Regions from separate parts of the Stutzerimonas sp. KH-1 genome, predicted to be linked through region 2. Evidence: predicted binding sites of a transcription regulator. Region 2 holds the regulator's gene; the other holds the start of a gene.
The links. The regulator FliA, encoded in region 2, starts transcription of late flagellar genes. The targets are predictions, from matches to a motif close to CTAAAGTTTNNNNNNNNNNNGCCGNTAA.
Positions count from the first base shown of each region.

Region 1: the regulator FliA is predicted to act here: its motif matches at 9,964-9,991, upstream of motA (flagellar motor stator protein MotA).

Region 1 covers NZ_CM137011.1:4,135,232-4,147,311, reverse strand. Annotated here, with positions in the region: partial or broken gene ACX1DW_RS19800 (bifunctional alpha/beta hydrolase/class I SAM-dependent methyltransferase) at 1-485, shown strand, start outside; gene ACX1DW_RS19795 (LON peptidase substrate-binding domain-containing protein) at 565-1,149, opposite strand; gene ACX1DW_RS19790 (LrgB family protein) at 1,160-1,879, opposite strand; gene ACX1DW_RS19785 (CidA/LrgA family protein) at 1,876-2,238, opposite strand; gene ACX1DW_RS19780 (MaoC family dehydratase) at 2,431-2,886, shown strand; gene ACX1DW_RS19775 (C13 family peptidase) at 2,964-4,637, shown strand; gene ACX1DW_RS19770 (oxidoreductase) at 4,657-5,298, shown strand; gene orn (oligoribonuclease) at 5,456-5,998, opposite strand; gene ACX1DW_RS19760 (class I SAM-dependent methyltransferase) at 6,027-6,830, opposite strand; gene rsgA (small ribosomal subunit biogenesis GTPase RsgA) at 6,948-7,979, shown strand; gene motB (flagellar motor protein MotB) at 7,992-8,993, opposite strand; gene motA (flagellar motor stator protein MotA) at 9,003-9,854, opposite strand; gene ACX1DW_RS19740 (HDOD domain-containing protein) at 10,020-11,534, shown strand; gene ACX1DW_RS19735 (rhodanese-like domain-containing protein) at 11,583-12,080, shown strand, end outside.
Region 2 covers NZ_CM137011.1:675,773-687,852, forward strand. Annotated here, with positions in the region: gene flhA (flagellar biosynthesis protein FlhA) at 1-1,768, shown strand, start outside; gene flhF (flagellar biosynthesis protein FlhF) at 1,784-3,076, shown strand; gene fleN (flagellar synthesis regulator FleN) at 3,168-3,995, shown strand; gene fliA (RNA polymerase sigma factor FliA) at 4,013-4,738, shown strand; gene ACX1DW_RS03385 (chemotaxis response regulator CheY) at 4,813-5,187, shown strand; gene ACX1DW_RS03390 (protein phosphatase CheZ) at 5,211-6,005, shown strand; gene ACX1DW_RS03395 (chemotaxis protein CheA) at 6,017-8,245, shown strand; gene ACX1DW_RS03400 (protein-glutamate methylesterase/protein-glutamine glutaminase) at 8,299-9,405, shown strand; gene ACX1DW_RS03405 (flagellar motor protein) at 9,422-10,162, shown strand; gene motD (flagellar motor protein MotD) at 10,168-11,007, shown strand; gene ACX1DW_RS03415 (ParA family protein) at 11,092-11,880, shown strand; gene ACX1DW_RS03420 (CheW domain-containing protein) at 11,970-12,080, shown strand, end outside.

The DNA.
Region 1 (12,080 bases), 1.3 Mb from region 2:
CAGTACAGAGCCTCGAAGAGCGCCCTGCTTCGATTGTTCTACGCGATTACAGCGACATCAACGTACGCGATGGTAGCGCCCTGATCCAGGCAAAGGGTTTCGAAGACGTCGCTCGGTTCATCAAGGCTGACGCATTCGATCAGGCCAGTCTGGCCTCACTCTCGCCGCGCCCAACGCTTGTAGTGGTATCGGGACTCTACGAGTTGTTCGGCGACAATCAGATGATCAGCCGCTCTTTGGCCGGCATCGCCGAAGCACTGCAACCGGGCGGTTACATCGTTTACACAGGACAACCCTGGCACCCACAGCTGAATCTCATCGCCCGAGTGCTGACCAGCCACCGAGATGGACAGGCATGGGTGATGCGGCGGCGTACCCAAGCAGAGATGGACCAATTGGTAGCAGCGGCAGGCCTGGTTAAAATCACCCAGCGCATAGACGATTGGGGGATCTTTACGGTGTCGTTGGCACAAAAGCCGCACTGACAAAGCCGACCCTTTTCTAGCGACACCAATTGGCCGGTGCGGCTCCAGGTCAAGTCGCCCAACACACGGGGCGACAGGCCTAAGCCCCGTCCTGCAATTGCTCGAGCAGGCTTTGAATCTGCTCCAACTGGAGATCCGGCTTGTCCAGCCTCAGCAACTCGATCTTCTGCGTGGCCTCGAATGGCAGCAGGTAAGCCAGCTGATTGGCCAGGGTGGCCTGATCGTCGACGGGGCCGCCGAGCCCCAGCGTCTTGACCATCGGATGCTGACCGAGCGCCTCGAGCAGTACCAGCAGGTCGGCGTGCCGCTCGTTCAGCGGTTGCAGGGCGGGCTCAGCGCGCCAGGCGACCTGGGCGACGGTCAGCTGATCGTCCTGCACTTCGGACGACTGAACATCGAAGCGTCGCCCGCCTTCCACGCGTATGCCCAACAGGCCATTGGACAATTGCTGCCAGTCGCGAATATGCGCCTCGCAGCCGATGCTGGCGAAGGCCGTTGGCGCCGCGCCGACTTCACGACCATCCAGAATGTGCACCACGCCAAAGCCATGACCAGCCTTTAAGCACTGGCTGACCATGTCCAGATAGCGCGCCTCGAATATCTGTAATTCGAGCGCACAACCGGGAAACAGCACGGTATCCAGCGGGAACAGCGGCAATCTCATGCGGACTCCATCACAGCAGCAGGGCGACCACCAGCGGCAACAGCACCGCGGTCAGCACCCCCATCAGACTCATGGCCAGCGCCGCGAAAGCACCGCACTCGTCGCTTTCCTGCAGCGCCTGCGCCGTGCCCACGGCGTGAGCGGTCAGCCCCAGCGCGATGCCGCGGGCTGCAGGATGCTGAACGCCAAACCGGCGCAACAGTTCCGGACCGATAATCGCGCCGAGCACACCGGTGATCATCACGAACACCGCGGCCAGGGCCACCACGCCACCGATCTGTTCGGCAACCAGCATGGCGATCGGCGAGGTCACGGATTTCGGCGCAAGGGTCATGAGGATCATCTCGTCGGCGCCGAACGCCCAGGCCAGGGCCATGCCCAGCGCCGTGGCGAATACGCCGGCGACCAGCAGGGTGACCACGATCGGCCCGAACAGCTCGCGGATGCGCCGCAGGTTGAGGTAAAGCGGCACGGCCAGGGCCACGGTGGCCGGCCCCAGCAGGATGGTCAGCCACTGGGCGCTGATGCGGTACTCCTCGTAGGCGATACCGCATGCCAAGAGGATGCCGACCACCAGCGCCATCGACACCAGCACCGGCTGTAGAAATACCCAGCGAGTCTTCTCGTAGGCGGCAAACGCCAGCTGGAACGCCGCCAGGGTGATGCCCACGCCGAACAGCGGATGGTGGATCAGCGCCTGCCAGGCCGCATACCAATGCAACTCGATCATGTCCCCTCCTGACGGCGCTGCTTGCGCCGGATCAGCGCCTGCATCAGCCAACCGGTGAAGACCAGCGAGATCACCAGCGAAATCACCAGCACGCCGATGATGGCCCAGAAATCGTCCAGGATCGCCTCGGTATAGGCCATCACACCCACTGCCGGGGGCACCAGCAGAAGCGGCAGATAGCGCAGCAGGCTACTCGCCGCCAGCTGAAGCGATTCGTTTGCCCTGCCACGCGCCAGCAGACCAGCGAACAACAGCACCATCCCAATGATCGGGCCTGGCAGCATGGGCAGAAACAGCACGTTCAGCACGGTGCCAAGCAGCTGGAATGCGACCAGCCAGGTCAGGCCTCTGAGCAGCATGGGAGCCTCCTGCAAAAATGCGGACAGTATAAGGGCCAATGCTGTCAGCTGCCCGCGCGGCGCTATGACGGGCCATTCGCGCTGCCGATGCTGGTTTGCAGTTGCTAGTGCACGTGCTGATCTAGCCCCGGTGCAGTCGCCTACTGCCCATGGCCGCTCATCCTGCAATCACAAGAACAACCCGGAGGATTCATGCCACAGGTACCCGTCGCACAACTGAAGGACTTCATCGGCAAGGAACTCGGTCACTCCGACTGGCTGACCATCGACCAGCAGCGTGTCGATCAGTTTGCCGACTGCACCGGTGACCACCAGTTCATCCATGTCGACGCCGAGAAGGCCGCGCAGACCCCGTTCGGCGGCACCATCGCCCACGGCTTCCTGTCACTGTCGCTGCTGCCGATGCTCTCCGGTGACCTGATGGTGGTTCCCGAAGGCACGCGGATGGGTGTCAACTATGGCCTGGACAGCCTGCGCTTCATCCAGCCGGTACGCGTCGGCTCGCGGGTGCGGCTGGGGCTGACGCTGATCGATGCCCACGAAAAAAATCCCGGCCAGTGGCTGCTCAAGGCCCGCGCGGTGATGGAGATCGAAGGCTCGGAGAAACCGGCCTACATCGCCGAAACCCTGGCTCTGTGCATCCTCTGAGCGGCAACCCTGCGCGATTGTCGCAGCCCGCCCGGTTTGCGGCATACTGCGGACGTCCTGCCTGAGCGGATGTCCGCATGCTGCGTCTTATTCCCTTCCTGTTACTCGGTCTGCTCACCGCCTGCGGCGAGGGCGAGCCTCTCACCCCTGCCGATGGAGTGCTGCCGGACGGCGGCCGCTACCGCGGCGAGATCGTCGACAGCCTGCTGCAGGGCAGCGGACGTATCGATTACCCGAACGGCAGCTACTACTTCGGCGAGTTCAAGGACGGCCAATGGCATGGCTTCGGTACCTGGAACGGCGCCACCGGCGATCGCTACGAGGGCGAGTTCAAGCATGGCCTGTTCGACGGCCTCGGCCGCTTCAGCTACGCCGAGGGCGGCGTCTACGAAGGCGAATTCCAGGCCGGTCGCATGCACGGCCACGGCCGTTTCAGCCAGGACGGCACGGTCTACGAAGGCGAGTTCCGCAACAATCTCTACCACGGCCAAGGCAAGCTCGAGTATGCCGATGGCTACGTCCATCAGGGCCAGTTCAGCCGAGGCCAGCCGGATGGTCCTGGTACCCGCAGCGACGTCGATGGCCAGCTCAGCGGCGAGTTCAGCGCCGGCAGCCTGAACGGCGAAGGTAGCTACGTGACCGGCCAGGGCGAACGCTACAGCGGCCAGTTCGAGAATGACCAGTTCCATGGCCAGGGCCGCTACGAGGACAGCGACGGCAACGTCTGGAGCGGTACCTTCGTCCATGGCGAACTGAGTGGCACCGGCAGCCACCTCGCCAGCGATGGCAGCCGTTACGTCGGCCAGTTCCGCGGCTGGCGCTACCACGGCCAGGGTCGGCTCGACCGTGCCGATGGCAGCTTCTACACCGGCGGCTTCCGCCAGGGACGCTTCGCCGGCGAGGGTGCGCTGACCGATGCCGTAGGCCGCGAACTGCGCGGCACCTGGCGCAACGGCCGGCGCATCCGCGACGAACAGGGCCACGCCCTGCCCGACCCGCTGGAGATCGCCCTGCTGGAGCAGGGTGACCTGCTCGACAGCGCCATCGAGGCACTACCGCCATCCACCCCGGCGGCCGAACTCTATACGCTGACGTTCGCCGGCGACGGTCGCCAGAGCGTGTTCATGCGCGAAGCGGATTACGTGCAGCGGCTGCTGGCCGAGCGCTTCGAGGCCCGCGGCCAGCTCAGCCTGGTCAACCATCGCGACCACCTGGCCGACCGCCCGCTGGCGACCCGGGAGAACCTGGCGCGGGCCATCCGTGCCCTGGCCGAGCGCAGCGGCGAGGAAGACCTGATCTTCCTCTACTTCACCAGCCACGGCTCGGCCGAGCACGAACTGGTGCTGAGCCAGCCGCGTCTGAGCCTGGACGACTTGCCCGCCGGCGACCTTGCCGGGCTGCTCACGCCGCTGGCCGGGCGCAAGGCGGTGGTGGTGATATCCGCCTGCTATTCCGGCGGTTTCATCGAGCCACTGAAGAATCAGCAGACGCTGATCATGACTGCCGCGCGTGCCGACCGGGTGTCGTTCGGCTGCTCCGAGCAGAGCGACTTCACCTACTTCGGCCGCGCGCTGTTCGCCGAAGCATTGCAGGAAACCGACGATATCGTGCAGGCCTTCACGCTGGCGGCGGCAAAGGTTGCCGAACGCGAGCAGGCCGACGACTATCAGGCATCGGAACCGCAATTATGGGCGCCGGAACCGGTCGTCCAACGCTGGCAGGAACTGCAGCAGCGGCGCGCCGCCCAATGATCGCCACAGGAGCACAACCATGTATTTGACGCCACAGCGCATTCTGCTTGCCGGCGCCACCGGACTCACTGGCGAGCACCTGCTCGATCGACTGCTCAACGAACCCACCGTAGAACGCGTGCTGGCGCCGACGCGCAAGCCGTTGGCCGCGCACCCACGCCTGGAAAACCCGGTCGGCGAGCTGCTAACAGTGCTGCCAACTCTGAGCGGCGCGATCGACACGGCCTTCTGCTGCCTGGGCAGCACACTCAAGCAGGCCGGCACTCAGGAAGCCTTCCGTGCCATTGATCATGACCTGGTGCTGGCATTCGCCCGCCGCGCCAAGGAAATGGGCGCCCGCCATCTGCTGGTGATCAGCTCACTGGGCGCCAGCACGGACAGCTCGATCTTCTATCTCAAGGTAAAGGGCGAGACCGAGGCCGCACTACAGCAGCAGGACTGGCCGCAACTGACCATCGCGCGCCCTTCACAACTCATCGGCCCACGCCTGGAGTCGCGCCTGAGCGAGCGCATCGCCGCGCCGCTGTCGCAACTGCTTCCAGGCAAGTACCACGGAATCGAGGCCTGCACACTGGCGCGAGCGCTCTGGCGCCTGGCGCTGGAAGAAGGCGACGGCCTGCGCATCGTCGAGTCGGACGAACTGCGCAAATTGGGCAAGTAGCTTTCGGCCGGACTTCTGGCCGTGAGCGTCGCGAGGGCCGGCTTGCTGCCGGCTCGCAGGCGTAGCGCGGATGTCGCTATTTACTTCCGGCTAGCCCGGCCGGGCGGATCGGTGCCGCGCGATCCACCCAACGACCTGCGTGAGCCCTAGTGGCTGCTCATACCTTGATGAAGTGCTCGCGGTAATGCCGCAGCTCGGCGATGGAATCGCGGATGTCGTCCAGCGCCAGGTGAGTACCACCCTTCTTGAAACCTTCCATGATTTGTGGCGCCCAGCGTGCCGCCAGCTCCTTGAGCGTCGAGACATCCAGGTTGCGGTAGTGGAAGTAGGCTTCCAGCGTTGGCATCTGCCGATAAAGGAAACGACGGTCCTGGCAAATGCTGTTGCCACAGATCGGCGACTTGCCCTTGGGCACCCACTGCTCGAGGAATTCCAGGGTTAGGCGCTCGGCCTCCGCCGTGGAAATCCGGCTCTCGCGCACACGCTGGGTCAGCCCCGAACCGCCATGCTGGCGGGTGTTCCACTCATCCATGCCGGCGAGGACTTCGTCGCTCTGGTGCACGGCGATGACCGGTCCCTCGGCCAGCACATTGAGCTGGCTGTCGGTGACGATGGTGGCCATCTCGATGATGACGTCGTTGTCCGGATCCAGACCGGTCATTTCCAGGTCGATCCAGATCAGGTTCTGCGGGTTCTGCATGAGGGGCTCCTTGGCTGTGCGGCGCAGTTTAGCCGCTCGCGCCGGCGTCGTCAGGTGGGCCGGCCGGGTACCAGATCAGCAAGCGTGAGCCGCGCCAGTCGCCGATCGACAGCACTTCAGCCGGCTCGACACCGGGCACCGCGAAACTGTTACTGATCAGCATCGCGCCGGGGCGCATTTCCGCTTGCGCCTTTTCCCAGAGCGCCGCCATGGGCGCCGGTGAAAGGAAGCAGTAGACAACATCGTACTCGCCGAGATCGACGCGCCACAGGCTGAGCGGCTGGACCTGGCAGTTGCGCCGAGGCAGGCAGCGCAGCCAGGACAGGGCGAAGGTCAGCGGTGCGGTTTCCACTCCGACGAAGCGCGCCGCCGGATATGCCCGTGCCAGCCGCACCAGGGTACCGGCCAGCCCACTGCCCAGATCGATCAGACGAAAATCGTTCGGCAGCACCGCCAGCCGCGCACGCAACCGGCGCTCGGTCTGCGAGCCGGTCAGGTAGAGCGGCACCCGCTCGCCGAAGGCGTTCCAGTTGAGCAGCAAGAGCAGCGCGAGGCCGCTCAGCGGCGCCCATGCCGGCACATTGAGGTCGCCGGACAGCAGCAGACCAGGCACGAAGAGCAGGTTGATCGGCAACCACCAGACCGACAGGCCGAGTCGCGCCCCGATCAGTGCGGCCAGAGCGCCCTGTGCGAGCGCGGTGGGGAGCAGCCCCGGGCGCACGGCAAAGCCCCAGGCCAAGCCGAACGCCAGTAGCCAGACGAGCAACAGCGCCAGCAACTGGGCCAGCAGCGCGCGCAGAACAGGCAAGCGGGTAAGCGTGGTGGCGGACATGATCAGCGATCGTCGAACCAGGGCCGGCCAGTCTAACCGTCTGCCGACGCGCCATACAGGCCGCAGCCAGCCGGCATGCTAGACTCGCCCACCAAAACTGCGAGACAACCCCCACCCATGGCCAAACGCCAACTCAACCGCCGGCAAAGCTGGCGCATCGAGAAGATCCAGGAAGAGCGCGCCGCCCGTGCCGCGCGTCGCGAGAGCCGTGCCCTCGAGGAGCTGGAGGGCGGAGATCTCGGTCCGGAGCAGACCGGACTGGTCATCGCGCATTTCGGTGTGCAGGTCGAGGTCGAGGCACTGGAGGGCGAACACAGCGGGCAGGTGTTCCGCTGCCACTTGCGGGCCAACCTGCCGGCACTGGTCACCGGCGACCGCGTGGTCTGGCGCCCGGGCAACCAGGGCATCGGCGTCATCGTCGCGCAGCTGCCGCGGCATTCGGAGCTTTGCCGGCCGGACATGCGTGGCCAGCTCAAGCCGGTGGCGGCCAATGTCGACCTGATCGTCATCGTCTTCGCCCCGCTCCCCGAGCCGCACGCCAACCTGATCGACCGCTATCTCATCGCCGCCGAGCACGCTGGCATCGCGCCGCTGCTGCTGCTGAACAAGGCCGACCTGATCGACGAGCAGAACGAGGCAGCACTGAACCGCCTCCTCGACGTGTATCGCCAGCTGAGTTATCCGCTGCTGGAGGTCTCCGCCCATGGGGGCGCCGGCATGGATGAGCTGAAGGCGCGCCTCGACGGTCACGTCAGCGTGTTCGTCGGGCAATCCGGGGTCGGCAAGTCGTCGCTGGTCAACAGCTTGCTGCCGGGCGTCGACACCCGTGTCGGCGCGCTGTCGGAAATGACCGGCAAGGGTACGCATACCACCACCACCGCGCGGCTGTTCCACTTCCCTGGGGGCGGCGAGCTGATCGACTCACCCGGCATTCGCGAATTCGGCCTCGGCCACGTCAGCCGCGCCGATGTGGAGGCGGGCTTCATCGAATTCCAGGAGCTGCTCGGGCACTGCCGTTTCCGCGACTGCAAGCATGATCGCGAACCGGGCTGCGCGCTGCTCAAGGCACTGGAGGAGGGGCGTATCCAGCCGCAGCGCATGGCCAGCTATCGACATATTCTCAGCAGCCTGCCGGAATCGGACTACTGATAAACGGGCTGATCAGCGCGCACCGGGCTCGCTGAACTTCAGCACTCCGTCTTCGAAGATATTCAACCGCTCGCGCAGCTGTTCGGGCTGCAACGGCTCCTCGACGGGTGCCGTCGCGCCGGGCGAAGACTGGGCAGGCGCCGCACCGCCCTCATCGTCGGGCTGCGCGCCGGGCTGCTCGCCCTCGATCGAACGCTGCGCTTTCTTCGTCAGCACCAGGATGTCGATGCGACGGTTCACCGGGTTGAACGGATCCTTGCGATCGAACAGTGCCGATGAGGCATAGCCCACCACCCGCGCAATCTGCTCCTCGGGATACCCCCCTGCTACGAGCGTGCGGCGCGCGGCATTGGCGCGGCTGGCCGATAGCTCCCAGTTGCCGAAATCGCCGCGCCCGGAAAACGGCTTGGCATCGGTGTGTCCGCTGATGCTGATCTTGTTCGGCACGGCGGCGATGGTGTCCACCAGCGCCAGCAGGATGTCCTCGAAGTAAGGCTGCAGCTGGGCACTGCCGAGGGCGAACATCGGCCGGTTCTCGGCATCCATGATCTGGATGCGCAAACCGTCCTGGGTGATCTCGAAGAGGATCTGATCCTTGAACTTCTGCAGTTCGGGGTTCTCATCGACCTTGTTCTGCAGTTCCTGCAGCAGCAGCTCCAGCCGCTCGCGCTCGATCTGCTCGGCGAAGGTCTCGGCCTGCTGCGCGTCGATCTGCGCCTCGCTCTGCGCCGGCTCCAGCTCGGGGTTGAGGGTGCGATCCGGTGACGGCGTCGGCGTGCCGCCCAGGTCGATCACATGCGGACTGGCGCTTTCGGTGAAACCGATGGGGTCCTGGAAATAGCCGGAGATGAGCTTCTTCTGCTCCGGCGTGGCCGAACTCATCAGCCACATCACCAGGAAGAACGCCATCATCGCCGTGGCGAAGTCGGCGAAAGCGATCTTCCAGGCGCCACCGTGATGACCGCCCGCGACCTTCTTGACCCGCTTGACGATGATCGGTTGGGTATTGTCCATGGCGAACCTTTAGCTGCCACGCATGGCTTGCTCGAGCTCGGCGAAGCTCGGGCGGTGCGCCGGATAGAGAACCTTGCGGCCGAACTCGACGGCCAGCGTCGGCGGCATACCCGAGGCCGAGGCGACCAACGTCGCTTTGATTGCCTCGTAGACGTTGAGCTCTTCCTTGGCGTCGTGCTCCAACGCCGCGGCCAGCGGTCCAAAGAATCCGTAGGAAGCAAGAATGCCAAGGAAGGTACCGACCAGCGCCGAGCCGACCTTGTAGCCGATCATGGCGTTATCCGCCTCGGCGAGGATCGACATGGTGATCACGATACCCAGTACCGCCGCGACGATACCCATCGCCGGCAAACCATCAGCGACCTTGCTGACGGCGTGAGATGGGTGCTCGAGTTCTTCCTTCAGGCTGTTGAGCTCCATGTCGAACAAGCCTTCGAGTTCGTGCGGCGCCATGTTGCCGGAGGACATGATGCGCAGGTAATCGCAGGTGAAGGCGGTCATCCGCTCGTCCTGCAGGAAGCCGGGGTACTTGCTGAACAGCGGACTGGCGGCCGGATCCTCAAGATCGGCCTCGATGGCCATCATGCCCTCGCGGCGGCTCTTGTTCAGGATTGAATAGAGCAGGCTGAGCACTTCCAGATAATAGGTATGGGTGAAGCGCGTGCTGAACATCTTCAGCGACTTCTTGAAAACGATCTTGGTGGTACTGCCGGGGTTGGCCTGCAGGAAGCCGCCCAGGGCGGCGCCGCCAATGATCATCACCTCGAATGGATGGATCAGCGCGCCGATCTTGCCGCCCGAAAGCACGAATCCGCCCAGCACACTGGCGAACACCACGATGATGCCGATTATCTTGACCATAGGAGGTACGTCTGAAACCTGGTTACGAGCCGTCCGGATCAGGGCAAAACAGCGCCCCGAGTCGTTACCAGACGACCTTGCAAAAGGAATGTTGGAAGAATTGTTCTGGTTATCGGAACTTTTGCGCCAGACTAAAGGCCATCCCGATGAAAAGCTAGTTCGGCCATGACCACCACGCCCCCGCTACCACGCACCCTGCCCGCCTGGATCAAGGCACTCGACGATGCTCCCCTGCCCGCCTTTGCTGCCGTTCATGAACGGGTTCGCCTGGCGTTGCGCGACAGCAGCAAGTCGATGCGGCAGATCGCCGAACTCATCCAGGACAGCCCGGTGCTGGCGCTGCGCTTCATTCAGGAGGCCAACCGCGGCATCGGCGATGGCCAGCCGGCCGAAAGCCTGGAGGTCGCACTCAGCCGCATCGGCGTGCAGCGCGCCGAAGCATTACTGGCGCGCATTCCGGCCATGGAGGCGGCCGACATGCCGCGACCGCTGCGGCAACTGGTGCTGATCAGCCGCCATGCCAGCCAGCAGGCCAACGGACTGTTCGCCGCCCGCCTGGCCCGGCTGTGGCAGGAGATCCACTGGGGCAGCCTGCTGTTTCTGGCGCCGGCCTGGGCACTGATCGGCACCTATCCGCATCTGCTGGAAAGCTGGGAACAGCGGGTATTGGTCAAGGGCGAACCAGCCAGCCGCGTCGAGCGCGAACTGCTCGGCGTTTCACTTTTGGAGCTGTGCCTCAGGCTTGCCGAGCATTGGCGCCTACCCGACTGGATCGCTCAGGGCTATCGGCTGCTCGGTGCCGATCGGCGCCGGCTGATCAGGGCCCTGCATATCGCCCACGACAACGAACACCCGCTGCACCAGCAGCAGATGCTCGACGCCGACCCCGAGCTACGCCGCTGGCTTACATTGCCGAGCAACACCATCGTGCTGGCCAACGGCTTGGCGCTATCGGCACACCACAGCTGGAGCGGCGTGCACAGCCTGCGCTGGCAGCGGCTGGCCGGACTGTACCTGCAGGTGCCACTGGACGAGATGCAACAAATGGTGCACCAGCAAGCGGTCATCAGTGCCCGCGAGTTCGGCCCGACCGACCTCTGGCACCCGGCCCAGGGCCTGCTGTGGCCAACCGGCAGCCGCTTCCAGACCCTGCGCGAAGCACCGACCCCGAGCGCGGCCGACCTGGCAGAGTGGCGCGACCAATGTCGCCGCCTGCTGGGCGATCCCTCACCGTTCAGCAACATCCTGCAACTGACTGCCACAGCCAGCCGCGCACTGAACTGCGCCGGCCTTCAGCGCTCACTGGTGATGCTGGTCGACCGCAAGCAGAATCGCCTGGTCAGCCAGCAGGGCAACGGCCTGCCTGCCGATGCCGGGCGCCTGACGCTCGCTCCGGAGCAGAGCCAGATTGTTCGGCGCCTGCTGGAAAAACCTGCCCAGCTGCGACTGCAACCATCCAACATGGCGCAGTTCTCGGCCCTCCTGCCCGGCACGCTCAAGAAACTGTTCGCCGGCGAGCACCTGCTGTTGCGCTCGCTGGGAGTCGACGGGCGAGTACTGATGCTCATCGTTGCCGATCAGAACGGCGCGCCCATGTCGGACACGGTACTGCAAACATTCGTTAAAACATCCCAGTGCATCGAGCGCGCACTGAACAACCTCAGCAGGCGCGGGGGCTGATCTTTTTCGCTAGACTTCGTCCCTTCCATGACTGAGTCGAGGCCCGCCGTGTCCGTCTTTTCCCACCTGCCGCTGGTGATCGAGCCTGCCGATCTGGCCGCTCGCCTCGATGCGCCGGAACTGATTCTGGTCGATCTGACGAGCGCCGCTCGCTATGCCGAAGGCCATCTGCCGGGTGCTCGATTCGTCGACCCGAAGCAAACCCAGCTCGGCCAGCCGCCAGCGCCCGGCCTGCTTCCCGACATCGCGCAGCTGCAGCAGCTGTTCGGCGCACTGGGACATCGCCCCGACGCGGTCTATGTGGTCTACGACGACGAGGGCGGCGGCTGGGCCGGGCGCTTCGTCTGGCTGCTGGATGTGATCGGCCATCACCACTACCACTACCTCAACGGCGGCCTGCACGCCTGGCTGGCCGAGGGCCGGTCACTCACCCAGCAGGTGCCCGCAGCCGCCGCCGGCCACCCGAGCCTAACGCTCGACGAAGCGCCCACAGCCACCCGCACCTACATCGAGAGCCGCCTCGGCGCGGACGATCTGGCTATATGG
Region 2 (12,080 bases):
CGGCGGCAATTACGTCGTGGGTATCGTCGTCTTCGCGATTCTGATGATCATCAACTTCGTCGTGGTCACCAAGGGCGCCGGGCGCATCTCGGAAGTCAGCGCACGCTTCACCCTCGACGCTATGCCCGGCAAGCAGATGGCGATCGACGCCGACCTCAACGCCGGCCTGATCGACCAGGAAGAAGCCAAGAAGCGCCGCAGCGAGGTTTCCTCGGAGGCCGACTTCTACGGTTCTATGGACGGTGCTTCGAAATTCGTGCGCGGTGATGCCATTGCCGGCCTGCTGATTCTCTTCATCAACCTGATCGGCGGCGTTGGCATAGGCATGGCGCAGCACGGCATGAGCTTCAGTGAGGCAGGCCAGGTCTATGCGTTGCTGACCATTGGTGACGGTCTGGTTGCACAGATTCCTTCCCTTCTGCTGTCCACCGCAGCAGCCATCATGGTGACCCGCGTCACCAGTTCGGAGGATATGGGGCAGCAGGTGCAGCGGCAGATGTTCGCCTCGCCCAAGGCGCTGGCGGTGTCGGCAGCGATCATGATTGCCATGGGGCTGGTTCCGGGCATGCCGCATATGTCCTTCCTCGGCCTTGGTGCCGCGGCTGCAGCGGGTGCCTACTGGATCTGGCACCGCCAGAAGCAGTCCGTCAAGAAGACCGAGCAGGAGGTGCAGAAGCAGCAGGAGATGCTGCCCGCGCAACGAGCCGCCGAAACCAAGGAGCTGGGCTGGGACGACGTGACTCCGGTCGATATGGTCGGCCTGGAGGTCGGTTATCGTCTGATCCCGCTGGTCGATCGTAATCAGGGGGGGCAGCTGCTGGCGCGAATCAAGGGTGTGCGCAAGAAGCTCTCGCAGGACCTGGGTTTTCTCATGCCTTCGGTCCATATCCGCGACAACCTCGACCTGTTGCCCAACGCCTATCGCTTGACGCTGATGGGCGTGAGCCTGGCCGAGGCGGAGGTCTATCCGGATCGCGAGCTGGCGATCAATCCGGGCCAGGTGTTCGGCCCACTCAACGGCATTGCCGCCAAGGATCCGGCATTCGGGCTGGAGGCGGTATGGATCGAGACCAGCCAGCGCGATCAGGCACAGTCGCTGGGTTATACGGTGGTGGATGCCAGCACTGTCGTCGCCACGCACCTCAACCAGGTGTTGTACAAGCATGCGCACGAGCTGCTGGGGCACGAGGAAGTGCAGCAGCTACTGCAGCTGCTGGCCAAGAGCTCGCCCAAGCTCGCCGAGGAGCTGGTGCCTGGCATGGTATCGCTCTCCACGCTGCTCAAGGTCTTGCAGGCGCTGTTGCAGGAGCAGGTTCCCGTGCGCGACATCCGCACCATCGCCGAGGCTATCGCCAATGTGGCCGCCAAGAGTCAAGATCCCGCCGCGATGGTGGCTGCGGTGCGCGTTGCGCTATCCCGCGCAATCGTGCAAAACGTTGTGGGACTAGAGCCGGAGCTGCCTGTGATCACCCTCGAGCCTCGATTGGAACAGATCTTGCTCAATAGCCTGCAGAAGGCTGGGCAGGGCTCCGATGACGGCATCCTGCTGGAGCCGGGAATGGCCGAAAAGTTGCAACGGTCTCTGGTAGAAGCGGCACAGCGTCAAGAAATGCTCGGCAAACCGGCGGTTCTGCTGGTCGCCGGCCCGGTCAGGGCGATGCTGTCGCGGTTCGCAAGGCTGGCAGTGCCGAACATCCATGTTCTGGCCTATCAGGAAATACCGGACAACAAGCAGGTCACCATCGTCTCGACGGTGGGTCAGAATTAACCGAGGGTACAGGCCATGCAGGTCAAACGTTTCTTCGCCGCCGATATGCGCATCGCCATGAAGATGGTGCGTGACGAGCTGGGCGCCGATGCCGTGATCATCGGCAATCGCCGGGTGGCCGGTGGCGTCGAGCTGACGGCCGTACTCGACTACCCGATGCAGTCCGCGCCGGCAGCGACCAAGCCCAATCCTGCGCTGGAAGCTGAGCTGCGCAAGACGCAATCGCGCCTGGCCAGTGCCCATGCCGAACTGAGCGCCACGCCGCGGGCGAAGATGCAGGATCGTCAACTGCTTGACGAGAAGCCGGCCGCCGTGGCGCCGAGCGCTCAGCCCGAGCCGGCTGCCGCGCCATCTGCTGCCGTCGATCCGCGCGCGATCGAGGCGATGTACTCGGAGCTGCACGGTCTGCGTGAGCTGATCGAGGTGCAGCTCGGCTCGATCGCCTGGGGGCAGGAGCAGAGCCGCCGTCCACAGCAGGCCAGCCTCTGGCGCCGGCTCCAGCGCCTCGGCCTGCCGGCCGAACTGTCGCGCAGCCTGCTGGAAAAGGTCGCGACCATCAACGATCCGCGTCAGGCCTGGCGCATGGTGCTGGCCTATATGGCGCAGGCGATCAAGGTCAGCAAGCAGGAGCCGCTGGAAGAGGGTGGAGTGATTGCGCTGGTCGGCCCGGCCGGTGTTGGCAAGACCACCACCCTGGCCAAGCTCGCGGCCCGTTACGTACTCAAGTACGGCGCACAGAACATCGCCGTGGCGAGCATGGACAACTACCGGATCGGCGCGCAGGAGCAGCTCAAGACGCTTGGGCGTATCCTCGACGTACCGGTGCTGCAGATCGACCCGAGCCAGCCATTGAGCAAGACGCTCGCGCCGCTGGCCCGCAAGCGGGTGATCCTGATCGACACCGCCGGCCTGCCGGCCAGCGATCCGACCTTGCGCAAGCAGCTCGAAGCTCTGTCGGATCGCGGTGTGAAATCCAAGAACTATCTGGTGTTGGCGGCGACCAGCCAGAGTCAGGTACTCAAGGCGGCATGGCACAACTATCGTCGCTGCGGCCTGGCGGGTTGTATCCTGACCAAGCTGGACGAGGCAGGCAGCCTCGGCGATGTGCTCGGCCTCACGATCAGCCAGCATTTGCCGATAGCCTACCTCGCCGATGGCCCGCGGATTCCGGATGACCTGCATCTGCCCCGTAGCCACCAGCTGGTCAGCCGTGCGGTAAGCCTGCAATCAGGCGAGGAGCCGAGCGAAGAGGCCATGGCCGACATGTTCGCCGGGTTGTACAACGGCTCGTCACGGCGGGCCGGATGATCAAGCGAGTGCGGTACCAGAATGAACCAGATGCGTGCCATGCGGGCGCATCGCCGGCCGTATGGCCCCAGCAAGATATAGGCGTGTGAACATGGGTATGCATCCCGTACAGGTGATTGCGGTGACCGGCGGCAAGGGTGGCGTCGGCAAGACCAACGTGTCGGTCAATCTGGCGCTGGCGCTGGCCGATCTCGGCCGGCGTGTGGTGTTGCTCGACGCCGATCTGGGTCTGGCCAACGTCGACGTCCTGCTTGGCCTGACCAGCAAGCGAACCCTGGCCGATGTGATCGCCGGTGAGTGCGATCTGCGCGATGTGCTGATTCAGGGCCCCGGCGGCATCCGTATCGTGCCCGCGGCATCCGGGACGCAGAGCATGGTGCAGCTGTCGTCCCTGCAGCATGCCGGTCTGATCCAGGCATTCAGTGAACTGGGCGATGAACTGGACGTGCTGATCATCGATACCGCGGCCGGTATTGGTGATTCGGTGGTCAGCTTCGTGCGTGCCGCGCAGGAAGTGCTGCTGGTCGTGACAGATGAACCCACGTCCATCACCGATGCCTATGCTCTGATCAAGTTGCTCAACCGTGACTACGGCATCAGTCGTTTCCGGGTGTTGGCCAACATGGCGCATGCGCCCCAGGAAGGTCGCAACCTGTTCGCCAAACTGACCAAGGTCACCGAGCGTTTTCTCGATGTGGCGCTGCAGTATGTCGGCGCCGTGCCCTACGACGAGGCCGTACGCAAAGCGGTACAAAAGCAGCGTGCCGTCTATGAAGCCTATCCGCGCTCCAAATGCGCGCTGGCCTTCAAGGCCATTGCGCAGAAGATCGATACCTGGCCGTTGCCCGCTACCCCGCGCGGCCATCTCGAGTTCTTCGTCGAGCGCCTCATCAGTCCCGCTTCAGAAAGCCACGAATGACAGGTGCCGGATCCGCTATGTATTACAGCAAGGCTCAGGCAAAGGATGCTCAATATCGCCTGATCGATCAGTACGCGCCGTTGGTCAAGCGTATCGCTTACCACCTTCTGGCGCGTCTGCCTGCGAGCGTGCAGGTGGACGACCTGATCCAGGCTGGAATGATCGGACTGCTGGAAGCAGCGAAGAAATACGACGCCGGCAAGGGCGCCAGTTTCGAAACCTACGCCGGCATCCGCATCCGCGGCACCATGCTCGACGAGGTGCGCAAGGGCGACTGGGCGCCACGCTCGGTGCATCGCAACTCGCGCATGGTCAGCGAGGCGATCCGCGCCATTGAAGCGAAAACCGGTCGTGACGCTAAAGATCATGAAGTTGCGGCCGAACTTAAGCTTAGTCTCGATGAGTATTACAGCATCCTCGGCGATACCCTCGGCAGCCGACTGTTCAGCTTCGACGACCTGCTGCAGGAAGGCGAGCATGGCGAGCTGCAGGAGGATGCCGGCAGCACGCACCCCGAGCCTTTCCGCGATCTGGAGGACGAACGTTTCCAGTTGGCGCTGGCAGAAGCCATCGCCAACCTGCCGGAGCGCGAGAAGCTGGTGCTGTCGTTGTATTACGACGAAGAGCTGAACTTGAAGGAAATCGGTCAGGTGCTGGGAGTCAGCGAGTCGCGTGTGAGCCAGTTGCATAGCCAGTGTGCGGCGCGCCTGCGTGCGCGCCTCGGTGAATGGCGCGCCAATTGACGATTGTTTGCGGTATGACGTGCTCGGTTTGCTGAGGCATTTTGGGACTTACGGAGGTCGACTTGGACAAGAACATGAAAATCCTCATCGTCGATGACTTCTCGACGATGAGACGAATCATCAAGAACCTCTTGCGTGACCTGGGGTTCACCAACACCGCCGAAGCGGACGATGGCACCACCGCGCTGCCGATGCTCAAGAGCGGCAGCTTCGACTTTCTCGTCACCGACTGGAACATGCCGGGCATGAGCGGTATCGATCTGCTGCGCACCGTGCGTGCCGACGAGCGCCTCAAGCACCTTCCGGTGCTGATGGTCACTGCCGAAGCCAAGCGCGACCAGATCATCGAGGCGGCACAGGCCGGCGTAAACGGCTATGTGGTCAAGCCTTTCACTGCCCAGGTGCTCAAGGAGAAGATCGAGAAGATCTTCGAGCGCGTCAACGGCTGAAGCAGCAACGCCGCGAGGGCACTATGACGCAAGCAGATCAGAGCCTGGCAGAGTTCGAAGCGACTCTGAAGGCCAACGCCCCAAAGTTGATTGAAAGCCTGCAGCAGGGCCGCTTCGATGAAGCGACGCAGATGTTCAATGAACTCAGCCAGGCGCGTAATCACAGCCTCTATCAGGAAGTCGGCAAGCTCACCCGCGAGCTGCACAACGCCATCGTCAAACTCGAGATGGATACCTGTGCCACCGGCGGCGATCCGTCACCGATCACCGACGCGACCGATCGCCTGTCCTATGTGGTGGAGATGACCGAGAAGGCCGCCAACCGCACCATGGATCTGGTGGAGGAATCGGCGCCGCTGGTCAACTACGTTAGCTACGAGGCCCAGAGCCTGACGGCTGACTGGCAGCGATTCATGCGCCGCGAAATGGATGCTGAACAGTTCCGTGGGCTGGTCAAGCGCATCGACCAGTACCTCAAGCGCAGCATGAACGATGGCAGCCAGCTTTCGCAGAACCTCAGCGAAATCATGCTGGCCCAAGATTTCCAGGACCTGACCGGCCAGGTCATCAAGCGTGTCACCCGACTGATCACCGAGCTTGAAAGCAATCTGCTCAATCTCGTCCTGATGGCGGGGCAGGTCGACCGCGTGGCTGGCATCCAGCACGACCGCGATGCCATGCGCGCCGAGCAAGAGAAGAAAAAACAAGAAAAATCGCCTTCCAATGGTGAAGGTCCGCAGATGCATGCCGATATGCGTGAAGACGTCGTTTCCGGCCAGGACGATGTCGATGATCTGCTTTCAAGCCTGGGCTTTTAGGGGAAGTGAATATGAGCTTCGACGCCGATGAAGAAATTCTCCAGGACTTCCTGGTAGAGGCCGGCGAGATTCTCGAATTATTGTCCGAGCAACTCGTGGAGCTGGAAAGCAGCCCCGATGACATGGCGTTGCTCAATGCGATTTTTCGCGGGTTCCATACGGTCAAGGGCGGTGCGGGCTTTCTCCAGCTTCATGAGTTGGTGGAATGCTGCCACATTGCCGAAAACGTCTTCGACATCCTGCGCAAGGGTGAGCGTCGAGTCGATTCCGAACTGATGGACGTCGTTCTGCAGGCGCTCGACGCCGTGAACGCGATGTTCAGCCAGGTCCGTGAACGCGTCGAACCTACTCCTGCCTCGCCGGAACTGCTGGCCGCATTGGCCCGTCTGGCCGAGCCTGCATCCGACGACGAAGCACCTGCCGCCGCAGCGCCCCAGGCGATCGCCGAGCCTGTGAGCGAAGGCGCCGACAGCGATTTCGAGCAGCTACTGGACGCGATCGAACCGCCCGTTGTCGAGCCGCTGGCATCCGCCGATACAGGCACCGTGGCTGACGAAATCACCGATGATGAGTTCGAGTCATTGCTCGATCAGCTGCATGGCAAGGGCAAGTTCGAGCCGGGAACCACCGCAGCGACCACGCCGGCGGCTGCCGCAACAGCCAGTAGTGGGGCAGGCGCAAGCGACGAGATCACCGATGACGAGTTCGAAGCACTGCTCGATCAGCTGCACGGCAAGGGCAAGTTCGAGCCGGCAACCACCGCAGCGACCACGCCGGCGGCTGCCGAGCCTGCAACGGCCAGTAGTGGGGCAGGCGCAAGCGACGAGATCACCGATGACGAGTTCGAAGCGTTGCTCGATCAGCTGCATGGCAAAGGCAAGTTCGAACCCCCAGTCGTCAGCGCCAGCCCGGCCGGTGTCAGCGAATCCGCCGCTGCTGCATCGGTAGAAAAGGCGCCGACCAAACCGACTCCCGCGAAGGCTGAGCCGGCTCGTCCGGCTGCTGCCAAACCAGCGGCTGCCGCAGCGAGCAAGCCCGCCGCGCCAGCCGCGGCCGAGAAGGCTCCGGCTGAGGCCGAGACCACGGTGCGCGTCGATACCGCGCGGCTGGACGAGATCATGAACATGGTCGGCGAGCTGGTGCTGGTGCGTAACCGTCTGGTGCGCCTGGGCTCCAATAGCGGCGACGAGGCAATGGCCAAGGCCGTTTCCAACCTCGATGTGGTCACCGCCGACCTGCAGAGCGCGGTGATGAAGACCCGCATGCAGCCGATCAAGAAGGTGTTCGGCCGTTTCCCGCGGCTTGTACGCGATCTGGCGCGCAGCCTGAAGAAAGAGATCAACCTGGAACTGGTGGGCGAAGAAACCGACCTCGACAAGAACCTCGTCGAAGCCCTGGCCGACCCGCTGGTGCACCTGGTGCGCAATGCCGTCGACCATGGCATCGAGATGCCCGAGGAGCGCGAGGCGGCCGGCAAACCGCGTACCGGCCGTGTGGTGCTGTCGGCCGAGCAGGAAGGCGACCACATCCTGCTGATCATCAGCGATGACGGCAAGGGCATGGACGCCAACGTCCTGCGCGCCAAGGCCGTCGAGAAAGGCATGCTGGAGAAGGATGCCGCCGATCGCCTGAGCGATCTGGAGTGCTACAACCTGATCTTCGCGCCGGGCTTCTCGACCAAGACCGAGATTTCCGACGTGTCCGGTCGTGGCGTCGGCATGGATGTGGTCAAGACCAAGATTTCCCAGCTCAACGGTACGGTGAACGTGTTCTCCACCAAGGGACAGGGCTCGAAGGTGGTGATCAAGGTGCCGCTGACTCTGGCGATCATGCCGACCCTGATGGTCATGCTCGGCAGCCAGGCTTTCGCCTTCCCGCTGGTCAACGTCAACGAAATCTTCCACCTGGACCTGTCGCGGACCAATGTCGTCGATGGCCAGGAAGTGGTGATCGTGCGCGACAAGGCGCTGCCGCTGTTCTACCTCAAGCGTTGGCTGGTTCACGATGCTGCTCAGGAAGAGCAGCGCGAAGGTCATGTGGTGATTCTCAGCGTCGGCAACCAGAGCATCGGCTTCGTCGTCGATCAACTGGTTGGGCAGGAGGAGGTGGTCATCAAGCCGCTGGGCAAGATGCTGCAGGGTACGCCCGGCATGTCCGGCGCGACCATCACCGGTGATGGTCGCATCGCTCTGATTCTCGACGTTCCCAGCATGCTCAAGCGCTACGCACGCAGGATTTGATTCGGTCAGGCAGCGCCGTTCCGGGAGGGGCGCGCTGCCGCTAGGAGTGATGTATGGCAGTCAAGGTCCTGGTCGTCGACGATTCCGGTTTCTTTCGCCGGCGTGTCTCGGAAATCCTTTCCTCTGATCCCAATATTCAAGTCGTCGGCACCGCTACCAACGGGCGCGAGGCGATCGACCAGGTGCTGGCGCTGAAACCGGACGTCATCACCATGGATTACGAGATGCCGATGATGGACGGCATCACTGCGGTGCGGCAGATCATGCAGCGCTGTCCGACGCCGGTGTTGATGTTCTCCTCGCTGACGCACGAAGGTGCGCGGGTCACTCTCGATGCGCTCGACGCCGGTGCCGTCGACTACCTGCCGAAGAATTTCGAGGACATCTCGCGCAACCCGGACAAGGTCAAGCAGCTGCTGTGCGAGAAGGTGCACACCGTTTCGCGCAGCAACCGACGCTACAGCACTTTCTGCAGTTCCAGCGTCAGCGCCCCGGCACCCTCTGTCCGCGGAACACCCGCCGCATTGGCCACTGCCCGTAGCACCGGTGCTGGCGCGACCCCGGCAGCACCCGCGCGTGCGCCGGCGCCCAAGCGCAAGGCCTACAAGCTGGTGGCCATCGGTACCTCGACCGGCGGCCCGGTGGCGCTGCAGCGGGTGCTGACTCAACTGCCTGCCAATTTCCCGGCACCCATCGTGCTTATTCAGCACATGCCTGCGGCGTTCACCAAGGCATTCGCCGACCGCCTGGACAAGCTCTGCCGCATTCGCGTCAAGGAGGCGGAGGATGGTGATGTGCTGCGACCCGGCCTGGCGCTGCTCGCGCCCGGCGGCAAGCAGATGATGATCGACGGGCGCGGCGCGGTGCGCATTCTGCCCGGCGACGATCGCCTCAACTACAAGCCCTGTGTCGATGTCACCTTCGGTTCGGCGGCCAAGTCGTTTCACGACAAGGTGCTTGCAGTGGTGCTCACCGGTATGGGTGCCGATGGCCGCGAGGGCGCGCGGCTGCTCAAGCAGAGCGGCAGTCAGGTATGGGCTCAGGACGAGGCCAGTTGCGTGATCTACGGAATGCCGATGGCGGTGGTCAAAGCCAATCTCAGTGACGCTGTTTATGGGTTGGACGACATCGGGCGCAATCTGGCCGAGGCCTGCATCTGATGAAGGCTGGCCGCTGATGGATGTTCTCAGCCTCATCGGGTTGCTGCTGGCGTTCGTCGCCATCGTCGGCGGCAACTTTCTCGAGGGTGGCCACATATCGGCGCTGCTCAACGGACCTGCCGCGTTGATCGTGCTGGGCGGCACGCTCGGTGCGGTACTGCTGCAAACACCCATCGCGGTGTTCATGCGTGCCATGAGCATCGGTCGCTGGATCTTCTTTCCGCCGCGCATCGATCTGGCTCGCGGTATCGCCATGGTCACCGCCTGGAGCAATACGGCACGCAAGGAAGGCCTGCTCGGCCTCGAGCCGGTTGCCGAGACTGAACCCGATCCCTACGCACGCAAGGGGCTGCAGCTGCTGGTCGATGGCGCCGAGCCGGAAGTCATCCGCAGCATTCTCGAAGTTGACCTCTACACCCAGGAAGGCCGCGATCTTCGGGCCGCCAAGGTCTACGAGAGCATGGGTGGCTACTCTCCGACCATTGGCATCATCGGTGCGGTGATGGGGCTGATCCACGTAATGGGCAATCTGGCCGATCCTAGCCAGCTCGGCAGCGGCATCGCCGTGGCCTTCGTCGCGACGATCTATGGGGTCGCCTTCGCCAACCTGCTGGTCCTGCCAGTGGGCAACAAGCTGAAGAGTGTCGTTCAGCGCCAGACGGCCTATCGCGAGATGCTGCTCGAAGGTGTGCTATCCATCGCCGAAGGCGAAAATCCACGCTCCATCGAGATGAAGCTGCAAGGCTTCATGGACTGATCGCCATGGCCAGACGCAGAGCGCCGGAAGAGCACGAGAATCACGAGCGTTGGCTGGTTTCGTACGCCGATTTCATCACGCTGCTGTTCGCCTTCTTCGTGGTGATGTACTCGATTTCCTCGATTAACGAGGGCAAGTACAAGATTCTCTCCGACTCGCTGGTCGGCGTGTTCAACCAGGTCGATCGGGCCGTGAAACCAATCCCGATTGGTGACGAGCGGCCGCGGACCACCGAGTCGGATGTTTCGCAGGTGCAGGACCTTTCCGGCCCGTCTTCGACATCCGGAGCGCCGACGTTCGATCCGCTGGAGCGTATCGCGCAAAGCATGCGCGAGACCTTCGGTGAACTGATTGCCAACGAGCAGCTGACCATTCGCGGCAATGAGCTGTGGATCGAGATCGAGCTCAACTCCAGTCTGCTGTTTCCCAGCGGTGACGCGTTGCCCAATGATCAGGCGTTCCAGTTGATCGACAAGGTCGCGGCCATCCTGGCGCCTTACGACAATCCCATCCATGTCGAAGGCTTTACCGACAATCTGCCCATCAGCACGAGCCAGTTCCCGACCAACTGGGAGCTGTCCGCAGCGCGAGCCGGCAGCGTCGTACGCATGCTCGCCGCGCAAGGAGTCGCCCCGTCCCGGCTTGCGGCCGTAGGCTACGGCGAGTTTCAGCCGGTGGCTGACAATTCGACGGCCGAGGGGCGCGCGCGTAACCGACGGGTGATCCTCGTGGTATCGCGCAATCTGGATGTGCGCCGCAGCGTTTCCGGCGTCGGTAGCGGAAACGCCAGGCCCGAGGCACTGCGTCGGGCTGGCACACAATCTGCACCTGCAGCAGCCATGTGAGCGCCTGAGGGTGCAATCGTCAAAACACCGTCGCCCCGCCGTTTCAGGTGGGAACTGCCGGTCAGCTTCGCCGGGTGGGGAACCATGAGAGTCTGGGCTGTTGCCAATCAAAAGGGTGGGGTGGGCAAAACCACCACGTCGATCGCGCTGGCGGGCTTGCTGGCCGACTCCGGTAAGCGTGTCGTGGTGCTGGACCTGGATCCGCACGGGTCGATGACCAGCTATTTTGGTCACGATCCGGACAACCTGGAGCACAGCGTCTTCGACCTGTTCCAGCACCAGGGTACCGTGCCAGAAGGTCTGCCCTGGCAGCTTCTACTCTCCACCAGTCATGAGCGAATCTCGTTGATGCCGTCGAGCACGGTGCTCGCGACGCTGGAGCGTCAGTCGCCAGGGCAGAACGGTCTGGGTCTGGTGATCGCCAAGAGTCTGTCGCAGCTCTGGCAGGACTTCGATTATGCGGTCATCGACAGCCCGCCGCTGCTCGGCGTGCTGATGGTCAATGCGCTTGCTGCCAGCCAGCAACTGGTGATCCCGGTACAAACCGAGTTCCTCGCGATGAAGGGCCTCGAGCGCATGGTCAGCACGCTGTCGATGATCAACCGCTCGCGCAAGCAGGCGCTGCCGTACACCATCGTGCCGACGCTGTTCGACCGTCGTACCCAGGCCTCGATGAACACGCTCAAGGTCTTGCGTGCCGGCTACGCCGACCATCTCTGGCCGGCTTTCATTCCAATCGATACGCGGCTGCGCGACGCCAGTCGTGCCGGTCTGACACCTTCGCAGTTCGATCCCGCCAGCCGCGCCGTTCTTGCCTATCGTGCCTTGCTGAAGCACCTGCTGGCGCTGCAACCGTCGCCGCAGGTGGCTTGACAAAAGGGACAACCGCTCGGCGCTTGGCGCCTCAAGTTTGTTGCGTCGGCAGCCGATAGCCTGTTCAGCTTCTCCTTACGAGTCTTTCCATGAGTCGCACCGTCCTTACCGAAACCCGATCCCAGCAAGCGCTGCAGTCTTATCTCGACGGGCTGCTGCAGGATGCGGCCATCGAACTGGCGGACTCGGTCAGTCAGGAC